Regions from separate parts of the Paenibacillus sp. FSL F4-0243 genome, predicted to be linked through region 2. Evidence: predicted binding sites of a transcription regulator. Region 2 holds the regulator's gene; the other holds the start of a gene.

Region 1 (7,488 bases), 310 kb from region 2:
TTTGTACATGACCTTGACCAATTCCAACTTTAATACGCAGGAGCATTTGGAAATGGTGATAAAGGTTGGAGATGCGGCGGTTCGCGTCATGGATCTGCTGGATCGTGCGCATACGGACCGCTTCGGGATTCCACAACCAATCACAGTCAGCCAGAATAAAATTGAAGGTCAATGTATTGTGGTGACAGGGCATAACCTGTATGCACTCGAGGAATTGCTGCAGCAGACGGAAGGAAAGGGCATCAACATCTATACCCACTCGGAAATGCTACCTGCCCATGGCTATCCTGCGCTCAAGAAGTATAAACATCTGAAAGGCAACATCGGCAAAGCTTGGTACGATCAACGCAGACTTTTCGAGCAGTTTCCTGGTGCGATTCTTGCAACTACAAACTGTGTGATGCCGATTAAGGGTACGTATGCAGACCGCTTTTTCTCATATGAAGTAGCAGGGCTGGAAGGTGTAGCGAAAATCACGAATGACGATTTCTCCCCACTGATTAATCGTGCGTTGTCATTACCTGCGGCTGATGTAGAGTCAGATCTGGTACTTACGACAGGATATCATCATGAAACAGTAATCGGGCTGGCACCAGAGATCATTCAAGCTGTCAAAGATGGGCATATCCGCCGGTTTTTCGTCATTGCAGGCTGTGACGCGCCAGGTAAAGGTGGGAATTATTACCGCGAGTTGGCGACCTCCTTACCGAACGATACCGTCATTTTAACCACTTCTTGCGGAAAATTCCGCTTTAATGACGTAGATTATGGAACTGTTGGAGACACAGGCATTCCGCGTTATATTGACCTTGGGCAATGTAATAATTCTGGTTCTACGGTGAAGATTGCTTTAGCTCTGGCTGAGGCATTTGATTGTACGGTGAACGAGCTACCTGTCAGTATCGTGCTGTCTTGGTTTGAGCAGAAAGCAGTAGCCATTCTGCTTGGTTTGTTCAGTCTTGGCATTCAGGATATTCGCATCGGACCGAAACCGCCTGAGTTTATCTCGGATGGGGTGTTGGATGTGTTGGTAGAGCTCTTTGGATTGAAGCTGATTACAACTGCCGAGGAAGATATGAATGCGATGTTGGCGTTGTCGTAGGTTAATATGGGTGCTTAACACTTGAGACATATGGAGTGCTGTGTGTCATTGGTTAGGGCACAACATTTAATATTGTAAGACTAAGCTCAAGCTGAGAAAAAAGCTTGGGCTTTTCTTGCGTTTTGAAGATAAGCTAACATACAAACACACGTTACGACTGGGGGGATCGCTTTTTCAGGGTTATTGTCTACAGTTATGAATTGTATATTTTTATATTGTTTCGTAGCTGAGCTAAAAATTTATTTGCTGCATTAGAAAACACTTGATGTTTTTTCCAGATAATATTTAAATTAGCCTCTAATTTGGGGTTTAAAGGTTTAAAGCAAAGCTTGCTATCTCCTGATGTATTAATAAGTTTATCCAAGCACAATGCATATCCAATATTTTCTTCTACCATTCGGGCAGCATTGTAAAGTAGATTATAAGTTGCGACAATATTGAGATCCTCGATATTCGCTCCAAACCATCCTGTGAATTCGTTACTGACAGCAGTTTGACGTGAAATTAACAGTGGTTTATTTATTAAATCTATTGGCTGGATGAACTGCTTGTACGCTAGAGGACTATCTTTGCGCATTAAAACACCCCAAACATCAGTAGCAGGTAATTTTATATAATCATATTTTTGTTTATCTGTGGGTTCTATGACAATGCCAAAGTCTAATAATCCACTGTCTAACCTACTAGTAATATCGTCAGCATTACCACTGTATAAATCAAATCGAATACTTGGATAATGTTCAAGTAATTCTTTTGATGCTTTGGCAATGAAATTCATAGCTTCTGTTTCACCACCACCAATGTGAATTTCTCCGCTAATCAGTTCTTTCGATTCTTTAAAACTGGCTTCGGTTTTATCTACTAGCTCAACGATTTCCTTCGCTTTTTTAAATAAGTACTTCCCTTCATCTGTTAAAGTAATTTTCCGATTACCTCTTTCAAATAAAGTTGCTCCTAATTCCATTTCAAGGTCTTTTAATTGTCTTGATAATGTAGGTTGGGACAAATGCAGCTGTTTTGAAGCAGCCGATATATTCTCTTCATTCGCTACAGCAATAAAATAGCGTAATACACGAATTTCCATAACAGTCTCCTTATTATATCTATGCTTAAAAGGCATAAGAGTGTATTTGGTATAAGTATTAGTCATTTGAATCATATCAACTTATGATGTGAATGAAAAGGGATGTGAACAAGGTCGCTAACATATGAATCGAATTATCAGAAGTATAATTAAATTGGGCTGGTGATTTTTAAAAATGGAGATGAAAGAATTTATTGATTTTTGTAAGAAGGGAAATTCAATTTCGGGTGAGGATAAAGAATTGTATGGATTATTAACTCAATGCAGTTATCAAGCTCAAAAGATCACCATGGAATTGAATACATCCTATCATTCAAAAGAAGAAATAGTGGAGATTTTTAGTGAACTTACAGGCAATAAAGTTGATTCGTCGTTTATGTGTTTTCCGCCGTTTTATACAGATTTTGGGAAAAATATCACTGTAGGGAAGAATGTGTTTTTCAACATAGGCTGTTCCTTCCAAGATAGAGGTGGAATTAATATAGGGGACGGTACAATGATTGGTATGAATGTCACGATTGCTACTCTTAATCATGGGTTACCTTTAGAAACGAGAAATGTAACCTATCCCTCTCCAGTTATCATTGGAGACAATGTATGGATTGGGTCAAACGCTACCATACTGCCCGGGGTGACGATTGGAGATAACTCTGTTGTTGCGGCAGGAGCAGTTGTCACTAAAGATGTTCCAGCGAATACTGTCGTTGCAGGAGTACCGGCAAAAGAGCTTAAAAAAATTATTAACAATTTGTAATACATCTTAAAAACTCAAGCGTAATGCCGCTTGAGTTTTTTCATGCAAGTATATTGCATTTCGTTGGTAGGTAATCCAGGCACACAAGCCAAATCGATCATAAAAAAGATTCCCATCAGTGATTATTGGCGGGATATTGTTATATAATCAACCCCATTTCACGGAGTCTATCTTTAATTTTCTTTATACGAGCTTCTTTTTCGGTAGCTTCAGTTAATACCACCACAGATGTTTCGTTATACTTTTTTATAATCCTCTTTAAAGTTAATTCTTTCATATCCTTTTTACTCTGCATTGTAACACGAGGGACAATGGTATGGTTTTCTATGGTCTTGGGATCTGCAGAAATTCGTTCTAGTAAACGAAGTAGAAGCATCAGTCTTTTGTGTCCCAACCTCGGAACTTGGTATAGTTTTTTCCATGTGGAATTTAGTAGGTGATCAAGGTTTATATATCCCTTGCAGTATAGAGCATTTATGAGGCCCGTTAAATTTGGTCCCTGCTCTTCTGCATAAGCAACAGTTGCAATACAAGCAATATCCTTACTATAAAGATGCGCTGGAAGTGGGAAAAATTGTATTAATGCCGCATTTCCATCGATGATGTCATTCATGATGATTTACCTCCATTAAAAATTTTTAGTTATTATTCACGTATAGAATTCTGGTGAAGGTTGTGCAAAATATTATTACACTCTGCATTATTAAAACCCAAGCTACTGATCATTTTCTGAACATCACCAAAGCCCATTGTATGAGCATGTAGTATATTCAGAAGATTTTACTATTTAATAAGTAACAATCGACTCCAATATTCGCTGCTGCGCTTCGTAATCAACGCTAAGTAATGGTATGATGTAGGCATCAATTTTATGGGGTGCACTATGATGGATATTCGAATCAAAGAACTGCTTGATGCTACACAGCAAAAATATGGATTGGACAACTACTACTTACACTCTCATGAAATTTATCGCGACGTTACGATACTGGGAGAGACCAACTATTTTCTTAGTATGGAATGGTTTCCTGCACATATGAAGGAATGGAAGGGCGATTACAATCCGGAAGGAACTGCCGTCATCACGATTGACCTACAATCCCGCAACTATAAAAGTGTGATTTTTGTTGGCGGGATATCTTATGCGAATGGGACACCATTCCAAGATATAGATTTTAACGGAGTCATCCGGTGGATTGAAGATGAGGCAAGGATTGTATACGGTAAACAATTTCACTTAGAGAAGGAACAGATTGGAGAATATCATTTTATTGAAAAAATAGGTAGCATACCAGTCACTCCTGGTGGACGGATCGAGCTTCGCTTCGATGCGGAAGGCAGGCTTGTTTTTTACAGTGTATATGGCCAGTTTCCTTCCAGCTCCCTTGTGCATAAAGAGAACTATACTCTCACACTTCAAACGATAGAGCCACAGGCGAGGAAACAACTACAGCTTATAGAATATCCGGTGTACGAGACGAAGCAACTCCTGTCGATCTATGGGATAGAAGAAATCTACATTACAAATGACGGAACAACCACCATCCCATTTGAGTTTATATCAGGTACGAGAGCACGACTGAATATTGATCAAGTAATCCATTGGGAGCAACAGAATACGGAGCTGGAGCCGTTCGAAAGGACGGAGATACGTCTACTTGAGGTTGTTACCATTGAGCAGGCAATAGCTAGTGAGCCGCATCCGGACTCATTTCCTATCACAGACGCAGAACAAGCCGAATGTATAGCCGCAGTCGAAGCTGGTTTAAGCCAGCTCTATCCAGATGAATCCGGACAATGGATACTGAAGACTTTACAACGGGAAAGAGGACATATTCAGGCAACACTGAGGATGAAGGCGCCAAGTAATCGTATATTCCAGCGTAAGATCCTCCTGTTCATCGATGTGCAGAATTATAAGGTTATAAATTATATGGATAACAAGCCAATGCTCGATATGTTTGATGAGTTCAAGAGCGAAGGGGAAATTGCTGTGAGCCATGACGAAGCTTATGACAAGCTCAAGGGATGGTTCGAATTAACACCCGTCTATGTGTATGATCCTGAGCAGAAGAAGTATGTGCTGTGCGGGAAGTTAGATTGTAATTATGCTTTGAAGGCTACTAGCGGAGATGTGGTGGAGTTGAATAGCTTGGAATAATAGTGCCAGCTTCCTTATACGAGTAGGATGAATAAAGGGAATGAAGTATAGTAAGGTGATGCAAATATAATAATATGATTAGAACTTACTAATTTTGTGAGTTACTTTGGGAGTTGAAAATATGTCGACAGCTACAGGAACCAAGGAAAATCCTTGGAAATTAAAGACACCACCGCAAACATCCGAGTATGAAATGTACAAGGTCCAAAAAGACGGTAAAGAAATTATAGTTTGCACTGTAGGGAAAACGGTTTTGCATTATGACTATCGCTGTATTGAAGATCTGCACGCCATGCTTGTACAAAATGGTGATTGGATGGAGTTAGGAAGTGCTGATGAGCAAAAACCAGCAAAAGAAGGTACCGTTGAAGCATGGGGGCGTTCACCTGAAAACCCTGTTGGCGGTTGGTATGGATTAAAGAAGGGACTTCGGGGGCGATTCGGAATGTATATCCCACCGTTGCTCGAAGAATTGGGTCTTGCGGAAGTAGAGCATAATCCAAGAAACAATCGGATGAAAGCGATCTTGTAAACGAAGGAGAGCCTAAAGGCTCTTCTTTTTTTGAGCCATGCCCCTAACCGGTGGTCTTTCGTACACATTGCAGTGATTAATTTAGTTACAAAACGTTTTTTTTTAGTTACATAAACTTTCAAGAGCAGGGCCTTTGCCGTTAAGCTGATTGTAAAAATATTCACAAGGGGGCAAAGCTATAACATGAATAAAAAAGTAACCACTGCTCTTATTCTCGTTCTCTCAGTCATGCTTGTTATCACAGGATGTGGCAACAGCAACAGCAGCAATGGAAACGGGAACAAGAACACCAGCAAGATCAACGAGACAAAGGAAACTGAAGCCGTTTCGGGAGCATCCAAAGCTAGCTATACACCGTACGATCAACTAAAAGATAAATATGACATCATCATTATTGGTGCAGGCGGTGCCGGAATGTCTGCTGCACTTGAGGCGAGAGCAAAAGGTATGAACCCGGTTATTTTTGAAAAAATGCCGGTTGCCGGCGGAAATACAACAAAATCATCTTCGGGAATGAATGCTTCTGAAACGAAATTTCAAAAAGAGCAAGGCATTGAAGACAGCAATGATCTGTTTTATGAAGAGTCCTTAAAAGGTGGCCATGATACGAACGATAAAGAGATGCTTCGTTTCTTCGTAGACAATTCCGCAAGTGCGATTGATTGGCTGGATTCTATCGGGATTAGATTGAATAATATCACGATTACAGGCGGGATGAAAGAAAAACGCACACACCGTCCTGAAGATGGCTCTGCAGTAGGACAATACCTTGTCAAAGGCTTGGTGAAAAACGTACAAGAACAAGGCATTCCCCTTTTTGTGAACGCCAATGTCAAGGAAATTACCGAAAAAGACGGTAAGGTCAATGGCGTCAAAGTTATCTTTGACCAAACGGAAGAGAAAACGATTACAGCGTCTGCTGTCGTGGTGACAACCGGCGGTTTCGGCGCCAATTTAGACATGATTTCAGGAGTCAGATCTGATTTGGAGGGGTACGTTACCACCAACCAGCCGGGCAGCACCGGTGACGGTATCAAGATGATTGAGAAGCTCGGCGGTACCACAGTCGATATGGATCAAATCCAAGTTCACCCGACTGTGCAGCAGGAAAAATCCTATCTCATTGGGGAGGCTGTTCGTGGGGAAGGAGCGATCCTGGTTTCAAGTGTAGGCAAACGTTTCACAAACGAACTGGATACAAGAGATAATGTCACCGCTGCAATCAATAAGCTTCCTGAGAAGTCTGCGTTTCTTGTATTTGATTCCGGCGTAAAATCTCGCGCTAAAGCGATTGAACAATATGAAAAAATGGGCTTCGTTATCGAAGGAGATTCGATCGAGGCTTTGGCAACAAAAATGGACGTACCGGCAGATCAGTTGAAAACTGCACTAGAGACCTGGAACAGCGCGGTGACGAATAAACAGGATGCCGACTTCGGCAGAACAACCGGAATGGACAATGACTTGTCCGGTGCGCCATATTATGCAATTAAAATCGGCCCGGGAATTCACTACACGATGGGAGGCGTGAAAATCAACACCAACACAGAAGTTTTAAATAAAGACGGACAACCGATTCCAGGCCTTTTTGCAGCAGGCGAAGTTACCGGAGGCTTGCATGGTCAAAACCGGATCGGCGGTAACTCTGTTGCGGAAATCATTATTTTCGGCCGCCAAACGGGTATAAAATCCGCTGAATTCGTAAAAGCACAATAAGTTATCCCCCTGCCTCTTTTCGGCTAGGCAAACAAACGCTTGGGCTCATCTTAGCCATGCGTTTGTTGTTTTATTATAAAGGTGTAGCGTATAAGGTCATAGCCAGCCTTGCACGTATACGTTAGAATGAAGAAAAATT
Region 2 (7,488 bases):
AATCTTTATACGGCGGTGCCGGAAAGGATGGGGAATAAGATGAGAGTCGTCAGAAGCATTAAGCAACTTCGCGAAGCTTTGGAATATATGAGACAAGGTGGACATACCCCGATTGGGTTTGTTCCAACCATGGGATACCTACATGAAGGACATGCCAGTCTGCTTCGGCGGGCGGGAGAAATGAGCAACACGGTCGTTATGAGCATATTTGTGAACCCGCTGCAGTTCGGACCGAATGAGGATTATGATTCCTATCCGCGCGATGAAGAGCGTGATTTGGAGCTTGCGGAACGCGAAGGTGTCGATATTGTATTTATCCCCAGTGTGGAAGAAATGTATCCGCAGCCTACCCGGACTACTGTCTCGGTATCAGAGCTTACCACTCGACTTTGTGGGGCTTCGCGTCCAGGGCATTTTAATGGCGTGACAACAGTTGTTAATAAACTATTCAATATCGTGCAGCCAGATTATGCTTTCTTCGGGCTAAAGGATGCTCAGCAAGTAGCTGTGCTCCGCAGAATGGTATCTGATTTGAATATGAATGTTGAAATTGTACCTTGCCCTATCGTTCGTGAAGGAGATGGACTTGCACTTAGCTCGCGTAACGTATTCTTATCTCCAGAGGAACGTTCTCAAGCACTGGTGTTATCTCGTTCCTTGCGTGAAGCACGTCAGTCCATTGAAGAAGGAAAAGTAACAACCGTTGCTGAAGTGCGGGAATTGTTGACCTCGGTTATTTCCAGCTCTCCTTTGGCGGTCATTGATTATGCGGAAATACTGACTTTCCCTAATCTGGAAGGCTTAGAGAACGAAGTTTTATTAACGGATGTAAATGGGGAAATTATTATAGCGCTTGCCGTGAAGTTTGGCAGAACGCGATTAATTGACAATAATGTATTTATTCCAAAGGAGGTTGCCGCTCTTGTTTAGACATATGATGAAATCCAAAATTCACCGTGCGACGGTGACAGAAGCGAATTTGAATTATGTGGGAAGTATTACCATTGATGAGAACTTAATGGAAGCGGCAGATATTCTTGAGAATGAAAAAGTGCAGATCGTGGACAACAATAATGGTTCACGGTTAGAAACTTATGTTATTCCAGGGCCTCGCGGCAGTGGTGTGATCTGCCTAAATGGTGCAGCTGCACGTCTTGTTCAACCGGGAGATACAGTAATTATTATTTCGTATGCGATGTTGTCTTCGGAAGAACTGGAGTCGCATAAGCCAACGGTGGTATTCGTGGATGAGAACAACAGACCAGTGAAGCTGGCTGATCATGAATTGCATGCTACAATCGCTTAAATTATGGACTTACGCCATGTAATGAATGGCAGGGATGAAAGACCCCGTTCTCGCAGAAAATGAAGTCAGGCAAGCTGAACTGATTTCATCTTCAGTAAGGGGGGATAGCCCATGTTTCAACATTTGTTTGCTGAAATGAACAAGGTGCTTCAGGAGATCGTTACAGATTACCCTACAGCGGAGGGTGCCCGCCGGAATGAGCTTTTATGCAATTATAATATGCTGCATCGACTTAGTGATAAAGTGATGGATGAATGGCTGGCCTTTGCAGAGAAGCTAAGTCACTTTCGTGAAAGTGTAGATTTTACGACTGTGGTTGAAGAGGAAGTGCCAGAACAGGAAGCACCCGAGCTGTGCATGGATACTTTTGTTAGAGGTCAGGGGTATTATAAGCTGCTGATGTATGGAAAATGTATTGAACAGTTTAAGGAAGTTATTGTGCAATATCCGGATAGCTTGGCTGCTCGATTATATTTAGCCATCTCTTACCTGCAGGAAGGGGAGGGGGAAGCTGCTTGGAGCCATCTGAACCATATGCTCGGTTTGATACGGGAAACCAAGCTGAAGGCAATGGTTTATAACGCTTTAGGTTGCATCAGGGCCTCTCAAGAACGGTTCAATGAAGCGCAGGAGCTGTTTGGCCTTTCTTTGCAACTTGACCCGGCACTTCCTGAACCAACCGTTAATTTGGAGGTTTGCCGCCGCCGAGGAGGTAAGCTTCATTTCGGAAATCAGCTTGTTTCATTATTGTAAATTATTACGTTTACGGTTTATTATTCCGCATTTTCATTCTAGCGATGCATCCCCTGAACCAGTGGTGTGCATCGCCTTTTTTCGCAACTTCTGTTATGCTGATTAAGAGTCTCAATTGAAAGGGAATAGAATTATAATGAAATTTGCCGTGCTTGATTTTGAAACAACGGGAACCCAATCCGTGGGTGAAATTATCCAGGTTGGCCTTGCAATTATAGAAGAAGACCGGTCCATCTCCCGGGTATATGGTTCCTACGTCAAGCCCGGAACGCCGATACCTCCTTTTATAACTGGTCTAACGGGGATTACCGATGATGATGTAAAGGATGCACCTGAGCTGGATGAGATGATGATGGAGCTTGTCCCACTCTTGGATGATGTTGTGCTTGTAGGGCATAATGTCGCATTTGACTTCCATTTTTTGCAAAATGCTTTAGACCGATGTGGGTATTTACCATTTCAAGGGCGGATTTTAGATACGATTGATTTTCTGAAAATCTGCTTTCCTTCCCTCACATCCTATCAACTAGGATCAGTTAGTGCACATTTTGGAGTGACGCACGATCGTCCGCATCAGGCAGACAGTGATGCACTCGCAACTGCTCTTGTATTGCTGAAATGTCTGGAGGAGCTCTACGATTTGCCTCTGCTGACGATTCAGAGACTCTGTGAGCTGTTTACGGAAGAGGATAGTGATCTGGGTTGGTATTTTGATGGTCTGCTGCGTGAACGGGAAGCGGAGACGCTTCAGCCCGAAGGTGATCTGACTTTCTATCGTCAATTAGCGCTTGCTGTAGGAGACTGGAACGAATTAGCTCCACCTCGAGACGAGCATGCTGAGAATCCACTACACAATTTATCTTTTACAGATTATATGGATGAAGTAACGAAACGACTTAAGGAAACTTTGCCACAGTATGAAAGCCGAGAAGCTCAGGATATTATGATCAATGAGGTGATGACGGCACTTGCCGAAGATAAGCATCTATTGATCGAAGCAGGGACAGGAACCGGTAAATCCCTTGGTTATTTATTGCCTGCCATATACCAAAGCGTACGCACTAATGAAAAAGTCATGGTCAGCACTCATACTATTAATCTGCAGGATCAATTGCGTGAGCGTGATATTCCTTTGTTAACGCAGGTAGTTCCTTTTCCATTTAAAGCTGCAATTTTTAAGGGCAGAGGGCATTATTTGTGTCTTCGTAAGTTCGAACATAAAATTAATAAAAAAGACTTTATAAGTCCGAGGGAAGATGCGCTTACTGCGGCTCAGATGATCGTTTGGCTGACACAAAGTGAATCAGGAGATGACGAAGAGCTCAATCTAAGTGGACGTGGCGGAGATTTTTGGGAGACGGTGGCAAGCGATACCGATTCTTGTCTGGGTCGCTCGTGTCCTTGGTTCCGTAAGTGTTATTATCATCGGGCTAAGCATGAAGCTGGTATTGCAGACGTGGTCATTACGAACCACTCTAAGCTTTTCGCAGATGTTAAGGCTGGGCATCAACTACTTCCGGCTTATGAACATCTTGTAATAGATGAGGCCCATCATCTGGAGGACGTGGCTGGCAAGCATTTAGGCATGCATATGAAGCATTTCACGGTGGCACATACACTATCGCGTCTTTATAAGGATAGTCGAAATGGCCAACTTCCTACACTTCGCCAAATGCTTCAGTCATCAGGCAGTGAGGAAGCTTCTGAATGGAGCGGAGTGATCGATAGAATCTATCCGGACCTTCTTACCGTAAAAGAAACCTGGGATCTGCTTAGTGATAAACTATTCAGCCTCTTGCCGGAACGCAGCGATGCAGCGGCGGGAGAAGCCGGCCAGTTAGTCATGCGGCTACTTCCTACCCGTAAACCGAAAGATTGGGATGAATTGGTTGCTTTAGAGAATACTATGAATCTGACATTAAGCGAAATTATCCGTAAAGGTGATAAAATGCTTAATGAGATGCGAGATCAAGAAGGTCAATCTTCCTCAGATAGCCTAGTTACCGATATTAGCGGCTTATTTAAGGATTTAGCTTCTATACGTGAGCAAGTACGGTTTTTTATGGGATTAAATGATGAGAATGTAGTATATTGGCTGGAGGCGAATGGAAATTATCGCAGTAAATCGCTACAGCTGTATGCCGTTCCTGTTGATGTTAGTAATCAGCTTAAGGAGCTGTTTTTCGACAAGAAGAAAAGTATCGTACTAACTTCGGCGACACTCTCTGTGGATAAATCTTTCCAGTTTATGATTGATAATCTCGGACTTAATGAAGCTGCGGAAGAGGGGCGTCTGATGACATCACTCCTGCCTTCTCCCTTTAAGTATCGGGAGCAGGCGCTGTTAGTTATTCCGCGGGATTTCCCAAGTGTGAAGGGGAGTGTAGGCGATGCCCGATTTGTCGATACACTCGTACAGTCACTAGCAGAAGCAGCTATTACAACACGTGGGCGGATGCTTGTCCTGTTTACTTCTTACAAGATGCTACGCCAGGTTTATGATCCTCTGAAAGAGGCTCTAGCCTCACAAGAGATCACGGTGCTAGGTCAAGGCGTGGAGGGGGGCAGCCGTAGTAAGCTGATCCGCCGTTTTCAGGACAGTGCAGCCTCTGTGCTGTTAGGAACAAGCAGCTTTTGGGAGGGTGTAGATATTCCGGGTGAAGCATTAACATGCTTGGCTATCGTGAGGCTTCCATTTCAACCGCCGAATCACCCCCTAGCGGAAGCGAAGTCTGAGTTATTACAAGCCCAGAAGAAGAATCCGTTCATGAAGTTGTCTGTTCCTCAGGCAGTTATCCGCTTTAAGCAAGGATTTGGAAGACTGGTGCGGACAGCGCAAGATCGGGGTATTGTTATTGTGTATGACACAAGGGTGATCGAATCTCACTATGGGAAGTATTTCCTGTATTCGTTGCCTGGCCCGAAAATGGAGCATATGCTTACGGATCAAATGGTTCCTCGAATAGCGGAGTGGTTGGAGGACGGAGGCGTTTCTTGAAAAGGGCGTCTTCCCTCTAATTAATCACTCTACAATGAAGGGCGGTATAAGAATACCGCTCTTCATTGAGACGAGGTGCAGAAATTTCGATAGGATTTGAACAGAATATCACTTAAATTAGGAGGTAAATTATGAAATCGGATAAAATATCAGAAGCCGTTGTTCGCAGACTTCCTGTGTACTTGCGTTTCCTGAATGATCTCCAGAAACGTGAAATATTAACCGTTTCCTCACAAGAACTAGGACAAAAACTTGATTTGAATCCTGCTCAAATTCGTAAAGATTTAGCTTATTTTGGAGACTTTGGTAGAAAAGGTATCGGGTATGACGTAACTTATCTTATTGAAAAAATCCGTCATATTCTGAAGCTGGATCAACAATTGAATGTGGCTTTAGTAGGTGCCGGTAACCTTGGACATGCATTATCTAATTACAATGCTTATCTGAAAGATACTATGAAGATTACCGCTATATTTGACTCCTATGCACCTAAGGTAGGGCGGAAAATTAACTCTCTTACCGTTCAACCGATGGAGGAGCTTGGTCAGACGGTTCGTGAGCAAGGTATTCGAATTGGGATCATTACTGTGCCTGATTCAGAAGCGCAGAATGTAGCAGATATTCTCATTGAGTCTGGCATTGAGGCGATTTTGAATTTTGCACCAGTGATTCTAAAAACACCATCGAATATCCGGGTTCATGCTGCCGATTTTACAACGGATTTGCAAAGCCTTGCTTATTATTTGAAAGACGGAAAGGAAGAAACCGGAAATGAAGAGCAGTAAAACGATTATTAAGGGCGGGCGTTTTCTTATTCCGGGAACGGATGAGCCGGTTCTGAATGGATATATGACTATTGAAGATGATTTGATCACTTACATAGGAAAAGAAGAGCCTTTAATGGAAGATGATGTACAAGTTGTTGATGGCAGTCGTCTGCTGTTTATGCCAGGTCTGGTAAACACACATGGCCATGCGGCAATGTCATTGCTTCGTGGTTATGGAGATGATTTAGCACTTCAGGTGTGGCTTCAAGAGAAGATGTGGCCGATGGAAGCGAAATTCACTGGAGAAGATGTATACTGGGGAACCTCCTTGTCGGTACTGGAAATGCTAAAAGGTGGTACTACAACCTTCTTGGATATGTATGATCATATGGATCGAGTAGCAGAGGTAGTCGAATTATCAGGCATTCGTTCTGTACTGATGAGAGGCGTAATCGGATTATGCCCAGAGGAAGTACAAAATCACAAGCTTGCGGAAGCGATTTCTTTTGCACGAAATTGGCATGGTAAGGCTGATGGTAGAATTACGACGATGATCTCGCCACACGCCCCATATACTTGCCCACCGGACTTCTTTGTTAAGTTTGTTCAAGCGGCACATGATTTGGATTTACCGATGCATACCCATATGTCCGAGACCAAACGCGAAGTGGAGCAGAATGTGGTGGATTACGGACTTCGGCCTGTAGCGCATTTAGAGAAGCTTGGAATGTTCACACGTCCGTCTATTGTTGCACATGGCGTTCATTTGAATGATGAAGAGATCGAGATACTGGCTCGTCATGATGTAGGCGTGTCTCATAACCCAGGAAGTAATCTGAAACTGGCTAGTGGAGTGGCTCGGGTTACGGATCTTCTAAAGGCTGGTGTGAAGGTATCACTGGGTACAGATGGTGCGGCAAGCAATAATAACCTGGATATGTTTGAAGAGATGCGTCTTGCAGCCCTCATCCATAAAGGTGTAAGTGGTGATCCGACGGCTGTTCCAGCTCCGGAAGCGCTGCGTATAGCTACAGAGTATGGCGCAAAGTCTATCTTTTTAAATGATGTGGGTAGACTCGCTGTTGGCATGAAAGCGGACTTTATCGCGATTGATATAGACCAGCCGCATTTGCTACCACACACAGATCTGTTGTCTCATGCTGTATACTCTGCCAGTGCCAAGGATGTTGAGCATGTATGGGTGAATGGTAAACAGGTTGTAAAACATGGAGAATGTGTAACGCTAGATGAGGAAGCAATCCGTCGTAAGGCGCAAGAATCATTTGATGGACTGCTTAAACGGTAGTCTAAGATCATAACGAATAACTGAAAGGCTGTGACTTTCTGCGATTGCAAAGTTACAGCCTTTTGTGTTTCTGATAATTAGATCATTGAATTGGATATGAAACTTTGGATAAACACACAGGTGTGTTATATAATCAAAAAAGATATATTACTAGAAAGGGAGCTGTACCTTGAAGAAAAGGAAAAAATGGATCCTCCTGGGGTCAGTTCTGATTCTGCTCCTTCTGTTTGGACTTATCCAGTTCTATGCTTATATTATGAAAGATCAATGGAACGAGCGAGATATCGCTAAGGATGTCGCTAAAACCAGTGCTGGTCTGACAGAGGTAACCAAAGCGCAGAAATCCGTGTGGGATGAA

Evidence for each region. The regulator Rex, encoded in region 2, represses fermentation and respiration genes when NADH is low (regulators of the CRP and FNR family bind a similar motif). The targets are predictions, from matches to a motif close to TTGTGAAATATTTCACAA.
Region 1: a site for Rex is predicted at 5,782-5,799, ahead of NSS87_RS20055 (flavocytochrome c). Genes of this name have one in related genera too.

The regions. Positions count from the first base shown of each region.
Region 1 covers NZ_CP150151.1:4,496,500-4,503,987, reverse strand. Annotated here, with positions in the region: gene hcp (hydroxylamine reductase) at 1-1,102, shown strand, start outside; gene NSS87_RS20080 (LysR family transcriptional regulator) at 1,296-2,186, opposite strand; gene NSS87_RS20075 (sugar O-acetyltransferase) at 2,362-2,940, shown strand; gene NSS87_RS20070 (hypothetical protein) at 3,080-3,553, opposite strand; gene NSS87_RS20065 (hypothetical protein) at 3,824-5,101, shown strand; gene NSS87_RS20060 (DUF6855 family protein) at 5,223-5,633, shown strand; gene NSS87_RS20055 (flavocytochrome c) at 5,817-7,349, shown strand.
Region 2 covers NZ_CP150151.1:4,804,199-4,811,686, reverse strand. Annotated here, with positions in the region: gene panB (3-methyl-2-oxobutanoate hydroxymethyltransferase) at 1-38, shown strand, start outside; gene panC (pantoate--beta-alanine ligase) at 40-930, shown strand; gene panD (aspartate 1-decarboxylase) at 923-1,306, shown strand; gene NSS87_RS21420 (hypothetical protein) at 1,418-2,059, shown strand; gene dinG (ATP-dependent DNA helicase DinG) at 2,196-5,057, shown strand; gene NSS87_RS21410 (redox-sensing transcriptional repressor Rex) at 5,189-5,842, shown strand; gene NSS87_RS21405 (amidohydrolase) at 5,829-7,130, shown strand; gene NSS87_RS21400 (DUF5590 domain-containing protein) at 7,300-7,488, shown strand, end outside.